One region of the Methylobacterium sp. AC315 genome, then DNA from elsewhere that is predicted to be linked to it. Evidence: riboswitches for the same ligand, from Rfam matches in the RefSeq annotation. Region 1 holds a riboswitch; each other region holds the start of a gene.

The links. Region 1 has a riboswitch for cobalamin ahead of AC0IY0_RS00585 (TonB-dependent receptor). Riboswitches for the same ligand answer to the same signal wherever they lie in the genome.
Positions count from the first base shown of each region.
Region 2: another riboswitch for cobalamin. It lies ahead of AC0IY0_RS06250 (CbtB domain-containing protein); the one in region 1 lies ahead of AC0IY0_RS00585 (TonB-dependent receptor).
Region 3: another riboswitch for cobalamin. It lies ahead of AC0IY0_RS13820 (TonB-dependent receptor); the one in region 1 lies ahead of AC0IY0_RS00585 (TonB-dependent receptor).
Region 4: another riboswitch for cobalamin. It lies ahead of AC0IY0_RS25135 (TonB-dependent receptor); the one in region 1 lies ahead of AC0IY0_RS00585 (TonB-dependent receptor).

Region 1 is NZ_CEEDEA010000001.1:120,267-123,858, forward strand. Features, by position in the region: gene AC0IY0_RS00575 (HigA family addiction module antitoxin) at 1-216, opposite strand, end outside; gene AC0IY0_RS00580 (HigA family addiction module antitoxin) at 760-1,119, opposite strand; cobalamin riboswitch at 1,519-1,714, shown strand; gene AC0IY0_RS00585 (TonB-dependent receptor) at 2,007-3,592, shown strand, end outside.
Region 2 is NZ_CEEDEA010000003.1:215,061-218,652, forward strand. Features, by position in the region: gene cobW (cobalamin biosynthesis protein CobW) at 1-251, opposite strand, end outside; gene AC0IY0_RS06240 (DUF1636 family protein) at 248-646, opposite strand; gene AC0IY0_RS06245 (CbtA family protein) at 654-1,403, opposite strand; gene AC0IY0_RS06250 (CbtB domain-containing protein) at 1,420-1,602, opposite strand; cobalamin riboswitch at 1,637-1,831, opposite strand; gene AC0IY0_RS06255 (DUF4424 domain-containing protein) at 2,061-3,083, shown strand; gene AC0IY0_RS06260 (coagulation factor 5 8 type domain-containing protein) at 3,207-3,592, shown strand, end outside.
Region 3 is NZ_CEEDEA010000007.1:3,137-6,728, forward strand. Features, by position in the region: gene AC0IY0_RS13795 (PAS domain-containing protein) at 1-255, shown strand, start outside; gene AC0IY0_RS13800 (hypothetical protein) at 289-540, opposite strand; gene AC0IY0_RS13805 (PAS domain-containing protein) at 731-1,309, shown strand; gene AC0IY0_RS13810 (hypothetical protein) at 1,278-1,640, opposite strand; gene AC0IY0_RS13815 (hypothetical protein) at 1,639-1,884, shown strand; cobalamin riboswitch at 1,901-2,109, shown strand; gene AC0IY0_RS13820 (TonB-dependent receptor) at 2,255-3,592, shown strand, end outside.
Region 4 is NZ_CEEDEA010000025.1:9,685-13,276, forward strand. Features, by position in the region: gene AC0IY0_RS25130 (cell wall hydrolase) at 247-837, opposite strand; cobalamin riboswitch at 1,255-1,452, shown strand; gene AC0IY0_RS25135 (TonB-dependent receptor) at 1,693-3,592, shown strand, end outside.

The DNA of each region.
Region 1 (3,592 bases):
GGCAGCCTCCATGATGGTCAGGTTGCGCGGCTCGAAGACCTTGCGGCGAACAAACAGACCGGGATGACACGGATTTGCCGGTTGATGGACAGCGTTCACCTGGGACTCCTTCGTCGATTGACACAATCGTTTTCGGATGAGCGTTTTGATCGACTGATCGGAACTGCGGCAGACCTCACGGGCACATGGGCGCAAGCAGCGCTCCATCAGCAACATCAGAATCGCCGACTACCTCAGCCACCCACAGTCTTACTTTATTTTGCCGGTTATATATTTTATTGTCTTGCAGATCCGATCAAATCGTCGATATCAATCGGATTGCAGCATGTCAATCTCATCCAGATTTACAAATTTATTTCGAATAAATCAATAATTCGACTGTATTAATCTGCAAAACTTCAAAAATATGCATGATAATTTTGATCGCGATACAGCCTGAGCAAATGTCTCCGATGAAACACGATCAGGGTCGCGTGCGCGGTACCGTCCGATATGGAGAATGCCGATCGCCTTGGCCCGTGACGACGAACGATACCAAGGCATGGGGACTGGTCCCCCTGCGATCGTCACCCAGTCTCGCGCGGAAACGTGCCGAGGTGTTTTCCGGAGCCGTCCATCATGCGTCGCAAAGCGGTGCGTCCCGGCCAAGAAGCGACGACAAGGCGTGGAGGCCCGACCAATGCGCGTTCACCCCGCGTCGCGCAGGGGAGATCCGGTAACGGCCCGGCATCCCGGACAACCGGTCGCCACGAATTGAGCTCACCCAAACGCGTGAACGCGCTTGACGATTACCTGAGGCCTTTCGGTCGGGGTCTGGACGCCGGTCCGGCCCGCGAGTTCCCTCTCGACCTTCTGTTCGAGTTTCCGCGCGCGCGAGATATCGTAGTGGGTCTGCATCTCCATCAGCATCTCCATGCGGGCCCCGAACACCTTCTCGACCCGCAGAGCCAGTTCGGCCGTAAGAGCGATCTTCTCGTTCAAGAAGTCGGACAGCGTTTGGCGCGTCACGTTGAGCAGGCTGGCCGCAGCCATGACGGTTAGGTTACGCGGCTCAAGGATATTGCGGCTAACAAACCCGCCAGGATGACAGGGATTCTCTAATACATAAGGTGAATTCATAATGATTCTCCTACCAGGTTTTGCAAATTTGGCGAATAAGCGACAGAGCGGAAACCACTATTTTAGCCGATGCGCCGTCTTAAAACACCTCTGATTTCGGCTCGCAAATCTTACGCGACAGCTCAAAAAAAGTTCCTGAGTTGTCTAAAAGTAAAATAAGTAGATTTTAATTTGCTTATTTTCAAAATAACAACGCTGATATCTGGAAAAATAAGTTCAAATTCGTTAAGCAGCAAGTCATTTTAAAAAATACTATTACAGTGGAAATACAAAATTTTGCGCCATGCAGTCGGAGGCCCGTGATCCGTTAAGCATCGCGCGAGGCGATCGTGCGCCTGATCGCAGGCCGCCCACGCAGGGGGCCGGATATCCACACGCTTGACGTTCCACCGGCATACAGCCACGCTAGTCGGCGACGGTTCCCCTCGGGGATCAAAAGGGAACGCGGTGAGGGGCCTGCCCTGAAACCGCGGCTGTCCCCGCAACTGTGAGCGGCGAGTCCTTCACCACCACGTCACTGGGTCTCAAGCCCGGGAAGACGGTGCGAGGGCGGCGACCCGCGAGCCAGGAGACCTGCCGTCAGCCGTGGTCACACGCGAAACGCGTCAGGCGGGGTGTCCTGGCGGGTGTCGAGACGGCCGTGCGCGAGCGCGGTCGGCGAGGCCTCGTTCGCGGTGACGTGCCACAGCAAGCGCGCCCGCGTCCCGGTTCCCGATGCTTTCCCTTGTCGTGCCGATCCCGGCCGCGTTTGCACGCGGCCTGATCCTTCACCCGGGCCGCCGCGCGTGGACCGGACCGGATCAGACACGCATCCGCAATTGTAATGTTATTACATTGCTATTAGGGCATCTGAACCGGCGGCCGCCGCGCTCGGACCTATCCTCACCATGTCGCGATCCAAACTTCCTCGTCGCAGCCGGCGTAGACCGCTCTGCGGTGCCATGCTCACGCTCCTGGCAAGCCCGGCCGCAGCCCAGGAAACCGTGACCCTCGATCAGCTCTCCGTCGAGGGGGAGGGCGGCGTCAGCCTGACCCGCGCTGCGCCGACCGGGCTGAACCTGCGCACGCCCGACCGGACCGCGAGCCGGCTCGGGCTGACGCCGCTGGAGACGCCGGCGAGCGTCGATATCGTGTCGGGCGAGACCGCACGGCTGCGCGGCCAGGACACGATCGCCGAAGCTGTGACCCAGGACGCCACCGGCATCACCACGATCGCGGCGCCGGGCAACGGCAACGGCGCCTTCACGTCGCGCGGTTTCGCGGGCCCGAACTCGATCCAGCAGCTCTACGACGGCACACGCTTCTATGTCGGGGCCAACACGGTCACGTTCCCGTTCGACACCTGGAACGTCGAGCGTATCGAGGTGCTGCGCGGCCCGTCCTCGGTGCTCTACGGCGACGGCGCCATCGGCGGCGTGATCAACGTGGTGCCGAAGAAGCCGGTCTTCGTGCCGATCAACACCGCGCGCGCGGTGATCGGCACCGACGGCGTCGCGCGGCTGGCGCTGGATTCGGGCGGGGCGCTCGGGCGCGAGGAATTCGGCGACACCTTCGCGTACCGCCTCAACGTCAGCGGCAACCGCGCGGATGGCTGGATCCGGCCGGAGGGCGATTTCCGCAACCTCGCCGTCTCGGCCGCCCTGCTGTTCCAGCCGAGCCCGGACCTCGCCGTCACGGTGAGCCACGACCTCGGCTACCAGGAGCCGGCGCGCTACTGGGGCACGCCCCTGGTCGAGGGTAGGATCCCGGACCTGATCCGGTTCAACAACTACAACGTCCGCGACGCGAAGATTACCTGGTCGGATAACTGGACCCAGTTCAAGACCGAGTGGACGCCCTCGGACGACATCATCGTGCGCAATACGGCCTATCGGCTCACCAGCCGGCGGCATTGGCTCGATACCGAGCAATACACCTACAACCGCGGCACCGGGCTGGTCGACCGGGGCAGCTACACCGAGATCTACCACAGCCAGGAACAGGTCGGGAATCGCCTGGACGCGAGCGTCAAGGGCAACCTGTTCGGCCTGCCGAACGCGTTCGCGGTCGGGTTCGACGTGAACCACATCGACTTCCGCCACACGAACAATTTCACCTTCGACCAGACCACCAGCGTGCCGCTGATAGGCTACGATCCAGGATACTTCCCGCAGAACGGGCGGGCGCAGCCGGCCTACGCGACACAGACCAGCCAGGCCTCGGTCTTCGCCGAGGACCGGGTGATCCTGTCGGACAAGCTCTCGTTCCTCACCGGCGTGCGCCTGGACGTGCCGACGCTCCGTCGCGAGGATTTGCAGAGCGGATCACAGTTCGAGAAAACCTATCAGGCGCTCGGCTACCGGTTCGGGCTGGTCTACAACCCGACGCCGGACAACGCGCTCTACGCCCAGTACAGCTTCGCGACCGACCCGGTGAACAGCCTCATCACCCTGACGCAGTCGCTCTCAGGGTTCCAGCTCGCCACCGGCACGCA
Region 2 (3,592 bases), on a different contig from region 1:
GGAACGAAGTCGTCGGCGACCGTGCAGCAGATGCAGCCGTTCGGCAGCTCCACGATGGAGTCCTCGGTGCAGCCCTCGACGCCGCAGGCGGCCAGGAACGACTTGTCGAAGCCGACATCACCGAACTCGTTGACCAGGATCGCCAGGCGGCGGCCCTTGGCGTTCTCGATGACGTGGCGGACCAGCGTCGTCTTGCCGGCCCCCAGGAAGCCGGTGACGATGGTGCAGGGGATCTTGGTCACGATGGTCATTCCGCAGCCTCCAAGGTGCCGGCCGGAAGCGGGCGGGGATCGGGAAAGGGCGGGATGCGGGCGATCACGCCGGTCTTGAATGCGGCAGGGCGCTCCCGCCAGGGCACGATGCCGTCCGGCGTCGCCGCGTAGGCGGCCAGCCCGTCCAGGATGGTCGCCGCCGACTCGGACGGGTCCATATCGCCGTAGACGTAGGTCCAGCGGGTCTCGGACGCGACCGCCACGGAACAGGGCCGCTTGCACACCGACAGGCACTCGACCCCCTCGATCCGCAGCTGCCCGGACGTGTTGCGCGCGCGCAGGGCCTCGAGCAGGCGCGCGCCGGCCCGGGGCCCGTCCGGATCGTCGCCCGGGCGGCGGCAGGTCGTACAAACGTAAAGGACGGTCTCAGGCATGACGGCCTCAGGCATGCACCGTCCCGCTTGCGTTTCCACGGCCGAAAGCCTGCCAGGCCCAGCCGAAGCCGAGGCCGATCAGCATCCAGAAGACGAAGCTGATCGCCAGCGAGCGCGCCGCGAACTGCGCCGCAAGTGCCGCGGGAAGCTCCGAGGACACCTCCGCAGCCTGCGGCGCACCGGCGACGTGCGGCGCCACGATCAGCACGAGGCCGCCCAGGATCGCGATCAGCGAGCGCCGGACCGTGATCAGGTACAGGCCCATCCCGGTGGCGGCGGCGGTCATCACCCACCAGGCCTGACGGGCGGCGAGCGGTGCCGCCTCGCTGCCCGGCAATTCCGGCGGCAATCCCAGGCCCGGGGCCAGAGCGACGCTGGCGAAGCCCGCGATCGCGAACGCGACACCGACCTGCCGCGTCGGCTCACGGCCGCAGGCCAAGATCACCGCACCGAGCAGGAGGGCGTAGCCGACCCCGCCCACGAGCGTCGCCAGAGCGGTGAAGGCCATCCGGGGCAACCCCTCGCCGGGCTGCCACTCGGGTGCGGCGTCCGGTGTGCCATGATCGTGCCCCGCATGAGCCAGCACGACCTGAGCCGACATGATCGGGAGCCTGCGCTCGGCCTGGTGCGTCTGCTTGGTCTCATAGCGCTCGGCCGCCACGATCAGCGGCGACGTCAGCGTCAACTCGAGGCCGGTCACGACGACGGCCGCGAGGAAGCCGGCGGCCAGGGCCGCCGACAGAAGCCGGATGATCATCCCTGCGCCAGGGGCGTCAGTGGCAGGGGAAGTTCTGGGTATGCCGGAAATCGTGCGCGGCGTTGTGCAGCGCGATCGCCGGCGAGAAGCCCGCCATGAACAGGAGGCCGAGGCCCAGGAAGGCCGCGAGCGCGACGGCAACCGGACGCTCTCCGGCGCGGATGCCGGTGGCGATGGGGGCGAGGGTCGAGGTGGTCATCAACATGTCTCCAGCCGCCCCACCGGCGGCATTGCGGGATCTCATCGTGACGGCAGGTCTCCTGGCTCGCGGCTCGGCGCGCCTGCCGCCTTCCCGGATCGCTCCGGTGGCCTACTGGCAGACGCTCGCCGCTCACAGTTGCGGGGGCAGCCGCGGTTTCGAGGTTCGTACCCCTCACCGCATTCCCTTTTCACCCCGTCTCCGGGGCACCGTCACGCCATCGTTGTAGACGCATGACAGCTCTCGCACAACGGAGGCCCGGCGGAATCGTTTCGGACTCCTGGGGTACGGCACGGATATGCGGGTCGGGCGGTGGCCGTGAGTGTCGAAACGCATTGGGGGGACGGACTTCGACGCGTCGCGACCGCCGTCGGCGCTTGGCCCGCGGCACCGGCGCCGTGTAACGGCCGGCGTGGACGATTCCGGCCCCTGTCCGATTCTCGAACCCTTGAGCGTTGATGTCGATGCGTACCTTGTCGCTGGCCCTCGTCGTCCTGGCGGCCACGTCCCTTCCGGTCCGGTCCGACGACAGCACCGCCGCGCTCATCGCCGGGGGGCTCGTCCTGGAAAAGGCCGGCACGATCGCCCTCGCGGCCGAGGATATGTACCTCTCCGAGCAGGCCGTGCAGATCGACTATCGGTTCCGCAACCTGACCGATTCCGACATCGAGACCACGATCGCGTTCCCGATGCCCGACATCACCGGTGACTCCGAGATGCTGGTTTCGCTCCCCGATCCGGCGCACGACAACTTCCTGAAGTTCCAGTCCGCGGTCGATGGCGAGCCCGTCGAATCGCAGGTCGAGCAGCGGGCGTTCCTGATGCGGAGCGATACACCGCCCGTGGAGATCACCGCTCGGCTCAAGGCGCTGGGGATCCCGCTCGTGCCAACCACCACGGCGACGGAAGCGGCCCTGCGCCGCCTCGGCGAGCGCCAGCGGCGCGACCTGATCGCGGCCGGCATCCTGGAGCGGCAGGAGCACAAGGACGGGACGATCGCGGATGCCCCGCTCTGGACATTGAAGTCGAAATTCTGGCGCCGGCAGGTCTTTCCCGCCGGGCGCGAGATCGCGGTGCGCCAGAGCTACGTCCCGAGCCTCGGCGGTCTCGCGAGCCTGTCCTACGGCGGGCCGAACCTCGACCCGGCGCAGAAGGCGCACTACGCGACCCGATATTGCACGGACCCGACCTTCGAGCGGGCGGCCCAGGCCCTGTACCGGCGGTCGAGCGCCGACGGCAGCCGGGCGTTCCAGGCCTACGAACGGTCCCTCTCCCACGTGATCAGCTCCGGCGGCAACTGGGCTGGCCCGATCGGCCAGTTCAAGCTGGTCGTGGACAAGGGGGATCCTACGACCCTGGTCTCGTTCTGCGGGGCCAACGTGAAGAAGACCGGCCCGACGACCTTCGAGACGGTGATGAGGGACTTCGTCCCGCAGCGCGATATCGAGATCCTGCTGCTCAAGACCAAGACGGGCGAATGAACTAGTCGGGCGCCCTCGCGGTGCGCCCATGGGCTTGACGCGTCGGGTTCGATACGGGCACCGCCGGGCGCGCCCTCCGGCCCCGACCTCGGCGCGTTTGGTCCAGCCCGCCTCGGAGACACGATGGCCCCGGAAGACGCCCCGACATCCGCCCTCGTCGATCTCGCGGCCGGCCGCGCCCCGCAGCGGGTCGTCGAGGCGGATAGGACCTGGCTGGACCTCGACCTCGGCGGCCGCTTCCCGGTCCGGTCCGTTGTCGGGATCCCGTGCGGGGAGGGTGGTTCGGTCGCGGAGGGCGCCATCCTGTTCTCGCAGGACGGCGTGACCTGGTCCGCACCGGGCATCACGTCCCGTCCGGTCGAGTCGGAGGCCGGCACGGTCGTCATTGAGGCCGACGAGCGCGCCTGGACGCGTTCCGTCCGCGTCGCGATGCCGGCCTCGTTGCCGAACGTCACGGTCCGGGTCATGTGCGAGGAGGCGGCGTTCGACCTGATCGCCCTGCGGGCCAT
Region 3 (3,592 bases), on a different contig from region 1:
ATCACCGTCAGCGGCTCAGAACCGTTGACTGCCTACGGCACGCTCGCGCGCTTCGTACCACCGCCCATGAGCCCAACGACGCCACCGGGCTCGACGCTCGAACTCGTGGCCGATCATCTGCTGATGGCGCACTCGATCGTGGAACAGGATCATGCTCCAGAACTGTTGCCGGTTCTTCGGCAGGCGCTGACAGTGGCAGGCATACTACTGGCGCGGAACATGGGCTCATCGGAGCCGGGTGATCGGCTTCATTAAGTGACACGAGAAGGCGAACCGGGAGACGTCAGACTATTTCGGTCCGGTCTCGACCAGTCCCTGGACCGCTGTGATGAAGCGTCGGGCAGCGTCGTGATCAACTTCCCGCAAATACGCTCGTACGGCCGCAAGCACTTGCGCCTCGTGCTCGCGCTGGAGATGCCCGACCGCGTCGGCGTCGAAGCCGTAAAACGCCGTTACCGGGACGCCAAGCGCATCGCTGATCCGAGCCAGCGATCCTCGACTCTCACGTTCATCGTCGGGGTTCTTGAAATCGTCACGCATGGCATCTCGCTCGGCGTCTCGCCTCACGGATGCGGCGACGGATTTCTAGGGCAGGTATGCATAACACACCAAGCAGGCGCTGGGTTGCAGAACAAAGGGGAATGCAACCTAAGAGGTTGTTGACGCTTGTTTATGTTCGTTCGCTCGTGCCAAGGCGGCCACAACTCAACATCAAGTTTTGCGAGGCGCTATGCGCATCAACGCCATCGATGGGTTCAGCGAGGATATGGAGCGCCTCAGGGGCGCGCTGGAAGCCTCGTGTGTCGTCGGGACCTGGGATTGGGATCACACCCGTGGGGTCGTCAGCTACGACGCTGGTGCGGCCCGCCTTCTGACCGGTGATCCGGATCTGGCCGAGCGCGAGATCACGGGGATGTCCGGTGCTGCTGCCGTACATCCCGATGACCGCGAATGGCTGGCCGAGCACATGAGGAAGGCCGCTCGGGCTGGCGGCCTCGTGGTGTCCGAGTACCGGGTTGTTGCTCCTGACGGAGCAGTGAGTTGGCTGCTCAGCCGCGGCCGGACCTATCAGGATCATTTCGGCCGCCCGCTGCGATCCTGCGGGATCCTGATCGACATTACTGAGATGCGCGATGGCGGCGAACGGTACGTCATGGGAAGGTCATCGCAGGCCGATGATCCGCTCGACCGGGCCGCCGACCTCGCCATTGCGTTAAAGCAGATCCTCGGCGACGACGCTCCGGCGGAGGTGCGGGCCGCGACTGATGTACTCTTGTTCAGCCTCGGTCGAGCCATCGCTCAATCTTAAGGCCGTTGAGAACTCGCACCGCGAAAGTTTGGCCGATCAGCGCGGTCTTGCCCACCGCCCTCCTGCACCTTCCCGAGATGTTCTTCGTCGTGCCGCGCCGCTCACCACCATTCGTCGAAGAACATGTCGTCATGGTGCCGACGACGATCCGGCTCCCATCATCGACCAATATCTGACTGGCGGTCCCGCGGAAGCGTCGTCTTAGCCCATCCAGATGCGCCTTTCGGTGAAGTTCTTCGAGACGGATAATATTTCCGGAGGGCGGATCGCGGGTGGGTTGAAGATCAACGCGATGTTCTTCGAGATGTCGGAGACGGTGGTCGAATGCCATGCGCCGCCTGCTTGCCCTGAAGGGTGCGGTGCCGGACTACGACGGCCTGATTTTCCGCGCCGTGTTGGACTCGTTGTACTCCGAGATGCCGGAGCGGCTTAAGCGTGACCGATGGGGGCGAAGTTCGATTTTAAATCTTGGGCAGCGGTACTGGTCACCCATCGTCAAAGGCGGAAAGGCGTCTGCATTTGAAAATATGTCGCTGCTTGGCAACACCCAGCGCGCGTCTTGCAACGTCGATTGACCACCCTTTAATCCGGCGTCATTTACTAATCGACGGTTCCCTCGGGGATCAAAAGGGAACGCGGTGAGGATCAGTCCGTGAGGACCACTCCGATGCCGCGGCTGCCCCCGCAACTGTAAGCGGCGAGCCCAGCACCACCGCGTCACTGGATGAGCCTCATCCGGGAAGACGGTGCAAGGGCGGCGACCCGTGAGCCAGGAGACCTGCCGTCAGTCGTGGTCACACGCGAAACACATCGGGCGGGGTGTCCTGGTGGGTATCGAGACGGCCGTCCTGAAGCGGTCTTCTCGGACTTGTTCGCGGTGACGTGCCACTGCCGTCGCCCGAGGCTCCTGTGTCCCTTCGTTCAACGAACCGAACGCTCTCGACCTTGTCGGGGCTTGGCCTCGCCGCTTTGGCATCAGCGGCCGTAGCTCAAGGCAGATCCGCATCGAAAGCAGCCACCACTGAAGCGACGCTGGACGAGATCTCCGTCACCGCAGAGACTGCTGTTGCTGCGTCTCCACAGGCCGGTCCTTCGGCGAGCGCGGGCTACGTCGGTGGCACGACGGGTATCGGCGGGATCAGCAGACCGGTGGACTCCGCCAGTTCCGGCGTCATCAGCGGAGCGCAGCTTAACAGCCGCCCAGTAACGCGCCCCGGCGAGGTGCTGGAGTCGGTGCCCGGTCTGATCGTCACTCAGCATAGTGGGGAGGGGAAGGCCAACCAGTTCTTCCTGCGTGGGTTCAACCTGGACCACGGCACCGACATCGCCCTGTTCCTGGACGGCATGCCGCTCAACATGCGCACCCATGCCCACGGCCAGGGTTACGCCGACATCAACTTCCTGATCCCCGAACTTGTCGGCGCGGTCGAGTTCCACAAGGGGCCGTACTTCGTGCGCGACGGCGACTTCGCCTCGGCGGGCTCGGTCCGGATCGACTACCTCGACACGACAGCCAAGAACGTCGCGCTGACCTCGATCGGCAGTTTTGGCTATAAGCGTGCGCTGTCGATCACCACCGTGCCGCTGGGCGAGGGCAACCTCCTCTTTGCAGGCGAGGCGCAGGTCTACGACGGGCCGTGGGTTGTCCCCGACGCTTTGCGCAAGATCAACGGTGTCGCCCGTTACAGCCAGGGCACGGCGCTCGACGGCTTCTCCGTCACCGGCATGGCTTACGCGGCCCGCTGGACCGCCACCAACCAGATCCCCGAGCGCGCCGTCACGGAAGGGCTGATTAGCCGCTACGGCACGATCAACCCTACGGACGGCGGCGACACCTCGCGCTTCTCGCTCTCGGGCAAATTCAGCGCGACGGACGACACCGGCATCACGCGGGCCTCAGGCTACGTGATCCGGTCCCAGTTGAACCTGTTCAACGACTTCACCTACTTCCTCAACGACCCCGTCAATGGCGACCAGTTTCACCAGCTTGATCAGCGCATCATCGGCGGCGGCGAGGCCCTTCACATCTTCCAGGGCGACTGGTTCGGGCGGCCGATGGAGAACGAGATCGGCGTCCAAACCCGCACTGACTCGATCCGGGTCGGCCTCTTCAACACCACGAACCGGCAGTACCGCTCTGGCGTGCTCGACGATCGGGTGCTGGAAACAAGCGGAGCCTTCTACTTCGACAACCGACTGCGCTGGACCGACTGGCTACGCACCTCAATCGGCTTCCGCGCAGACGGTTACTACGCCAGCGTCGTCTCCGACACGCCCGCCAAC
Region 4 (3,592 bases), on a different contig from region 1:
GTGCGATCGACAGCACCGCCTCGTTCTATGCCGGTCGATCCGCGTCCCTGTCGGGAGCCGCGTCCCGATGTATGGCTTGCGGCGGCTTCCGCCGGCCCGCGTGGTCGCGGGCGGCCACGCTCGCAGCGGGATGGACACGCGCTGCGAGCGGGTGGTGCCGGGGCGCAGGCTTGCGGCAAGGGGAGGGACCCGCGCCGGAAGCGCGATCCGGATCCGGCAAGGCCGTTCGGATCGTTGTGCGCAGCGCTAACGCGTCGGCGCAGCCGGGCCGGCCGCGTAGCTCGACACCGTCGGGGACAGGGCGGCGGGCGCCGGCGTTTCCGCCTTGGCGGCGCGGGAGTTGCGCTTCTCGTAGAAGGCATTGCCGCCGGCTACGGCCACGTAGTGCATGTTCGTGTACGGGAAGTGGTGGCCGGCCGTGTGGAAATACATCGCCTTCCCGACCTTCGGGTGACGCTCGCCCGCCAGCACCGCGTCGGCGGCATCCGCCACCTTTTGGAGGTCGCGGTCCTGCATCGGCTTGGTCAGGACGCCGGGGGCGAACTGCCCGGGCTGCCCGACCACCGCACAGATGCCGCCCGGGAAGATCGCGGCCTCCATCCGGTTCATGACCACGGTGCCGACGGCCAGCAGACCGGATTCGTCGCTGCGGTTCGATTCGAAATACATGGCCCGGCCGAGGCAGTCGCGCTCGGCGTCGGTGACCACCATCGACGGCTTGCGGCCGGGGATCGATCCTGTGGTCAGGGGTGACGCGGTGTTGCACGCACCGAGGCCGCCGGCGAGCGCCAGCGCGACCAGCCCCGAAACGGTCTTGATCCTCTCGCTACCCTGCATGCATCAGCGCTCCGTCCTCCGGCCTCGGGGCAGGGCGATCGCCCTGCCCGGCGTCGCCACTCTCGATCGTTGTACGCGCCAAGCTTGTGTGCACGTTCGCGGCGAGGATGTGGCGGGCCGGCATGCGTGGATCGCCCCGAACGCCGGTCGGCCCGCGCTGGCGGACCACGGACAGCCCTGGAACGCGGCCCCTCGCGGGACGGACCGGAGCCGCAGCGGGAGCCGCAGGTCCGGGCGGAAAAGCTTCGCGATACCATTAGCGTAGCATCGCCCGGAGCCGTCCGGGATCGGAGGGACGAGTCCCCCGGTCGGCGGCCTCGTTCGGCTGGAACGAGAGCCGGCCGAGGGCCCGGTGTCATCCGATAGACACACACGCCGCCAACCGGTGCCGGGACGTTGACGGGACCCAAGCCTTGGCTCGAAGGTGGCTGGGACGGTTCCCTTCGGGGATCAAAAGGGAACGCGGTGAGGGGTCTTCCCCGAATCCGCGGCTGCCCCCGCAACTGTAAGCGGTGAGCCTTCTCGTCACCACGTCACTGGGCCGCCTCGCCCGGGAAGACGACGAGAGGGCGGCGACCCATGAGCCAGGAGACCTGCCGTCAGTCGTGGTCACACGCGAAACGCGCTGGGCGGGGTGTCCTGGCGGGTGCCGGGACGCCCGCGCGAGCGCGGTCGGCGCGGCCTCGTTCGCGGTGACGTGCCACTGCCGTCGCCCGAGGTCCCGTGTCCCGTCCTGTGCCGCGCTTGACGCCCTCGAAACTGGCCGTGCTGACGGCCCTGGCGCTGCTGCCCCCGGCGGCCTCCGCCCGGGACGGATCCCGGCCGAGCCAGGACACCGAGGCGACGCTCGACGAGATCTCGGTCACCGCAGAGCCTTCCGGGGCCCCGCGGGGCGGTGCCGCCGCGAGTGCGGGCTATGTCAGCGGCGTGACCGGCATCGGCGGCCCGCTCCTGCCCGTGGCTTCCGCCAGCGCGGGGGTGATCACGGGCGCCCAGCTCAACAGCCGGCCGGTGACGCGTCCCGGCGAGGTGCTGGAGGCGGTGCCGGGCCTGATCGTCACCCAGCATAGCGGGGAGGGGAAGGCCAACCAGTTCTTCCTGCGCGGCTTCAACCTCGACCACGGTACCGACATCGCCCTGTTCCTGGACGGCATGCCGCTCAACATGCGCACCCACGCCCACGGGCAGGGCTATGCCGACATCAACTTCCTGATCCCCGAACTCGTCGGCGCGGTGGAGTTCCACAAGGGGCCGTACTTCGTACGCGACGGCGATTTCGCCTCCGCCGGCTCGGTGCGGATCGACTATCTCGACACCGTCCAGAAAAACCTCGCGCTCACCGCCATCGGCAGCTTCGGCTACAAGCGCGCGCTCACCATCGCCTCGACCCCGATCGGGGACGGCAACCTCCTGGTCGCGGCCGACGCACAGGTCTACGACGGTCCGTGGGTGGTCCCGGACGCCCTGCGCAAGATCAGCACCGTCGCCCGCTACAGCCAGGGCACGGCGCTCGACGGCTTCTCGGTCACGGGCATGGCCTATGCCAGCCGCTGGACCGCCACCAACCAGATCCCCGAGCGGGCCGTCGCTCAGGGGCTGATCGGCCGATACGGCACGATCAACCCCACGGATGGCGGGGATACGAGCCGCCTCTCGCTGTCCGGCCGCTTCAGCAGCACCGACGACACAGGCGTGACCCGGGCCTCGGCCTACGTGATCCGCTCGCAGCTCAACCTGTTCAACGACTTCACTTATGTCCTCAACGACCCCGTCGCGGGCGACCAGTTCCACCAGCTCGACCAGCGCATCATCGGCGGCGGCGAGGCGCTGCACATCTTCCAGGGCGCGTTGTTCGGGCGTCCGATGGAGAACGAGGTCGGCGTGCAGACCCGGACCGACAGCATCCGGGTCGGGCTGTTCAACACGACGAACCGGCAATACCGCTCGGGCGTGCTCGACGATCGGGTGCTGGAGACGAGCGGGGCCTTCTATTTCGACAACCGGGTGCGCTGGACCGACTGGCTGCGCACCAGCCTCGGCTTCCGCGCCGACGGCTATGATGCCCGCGTCGCCTCGGACACGCCGGCCAATTCGGGCCGGGCCCGCGACGGCATCGTCAATCCTAAGCTCGGCCTGACCCTCGGACCGTGGTTCGACACCGAGTTCTACGTGAATTACGGCGGCGGCTTCCACTCGAACGACGTGCGCGGGGTGACTGCCACGGTCGATCCGGCAAGCCCCCTGTTCAACATCGGCCGCGCGCCGTTCCTGGTGCCCTCGACCGGCTACGAGGTCGGGCTGCGCAACCGCTCGATCGCCGGGCTGGAGACCAGCCTCGCCTTGTTCCGGCTCGACTTCGCGTCCGAAAACCTGTTCCAGGGCGACACCGGCACCACGGAGCCGAGCCGCCCGACCCGGCGCTTCGGCGTCGAGTGGACGAACCGCTACGCGCTGACGCCGTTCCTGTCGCTGGAGGGCGATCTGACGATCACCAACGCCCGGTTCTCCGATTCCGACCCAGTCGGCACCCGGGTGCCGGAGGCGCCTACCACCATCGCGTCGGCCGGCATCACCTTCGGCGCGCCGCTCGGCTGGTTCGGCTCCCTGCGGTTCCGGTATTTCGGGCCGCGCCCGCTGATCGAGGACAATTCCATCCGCTCGCGCCCGACCGCCCTGTTCAACGGCCGGGTCGGCTACGCCTTCGAGAACGGGGTCAGCGTCTCCCTCGACGTGCTGAACCTGACCAACAGCAAGT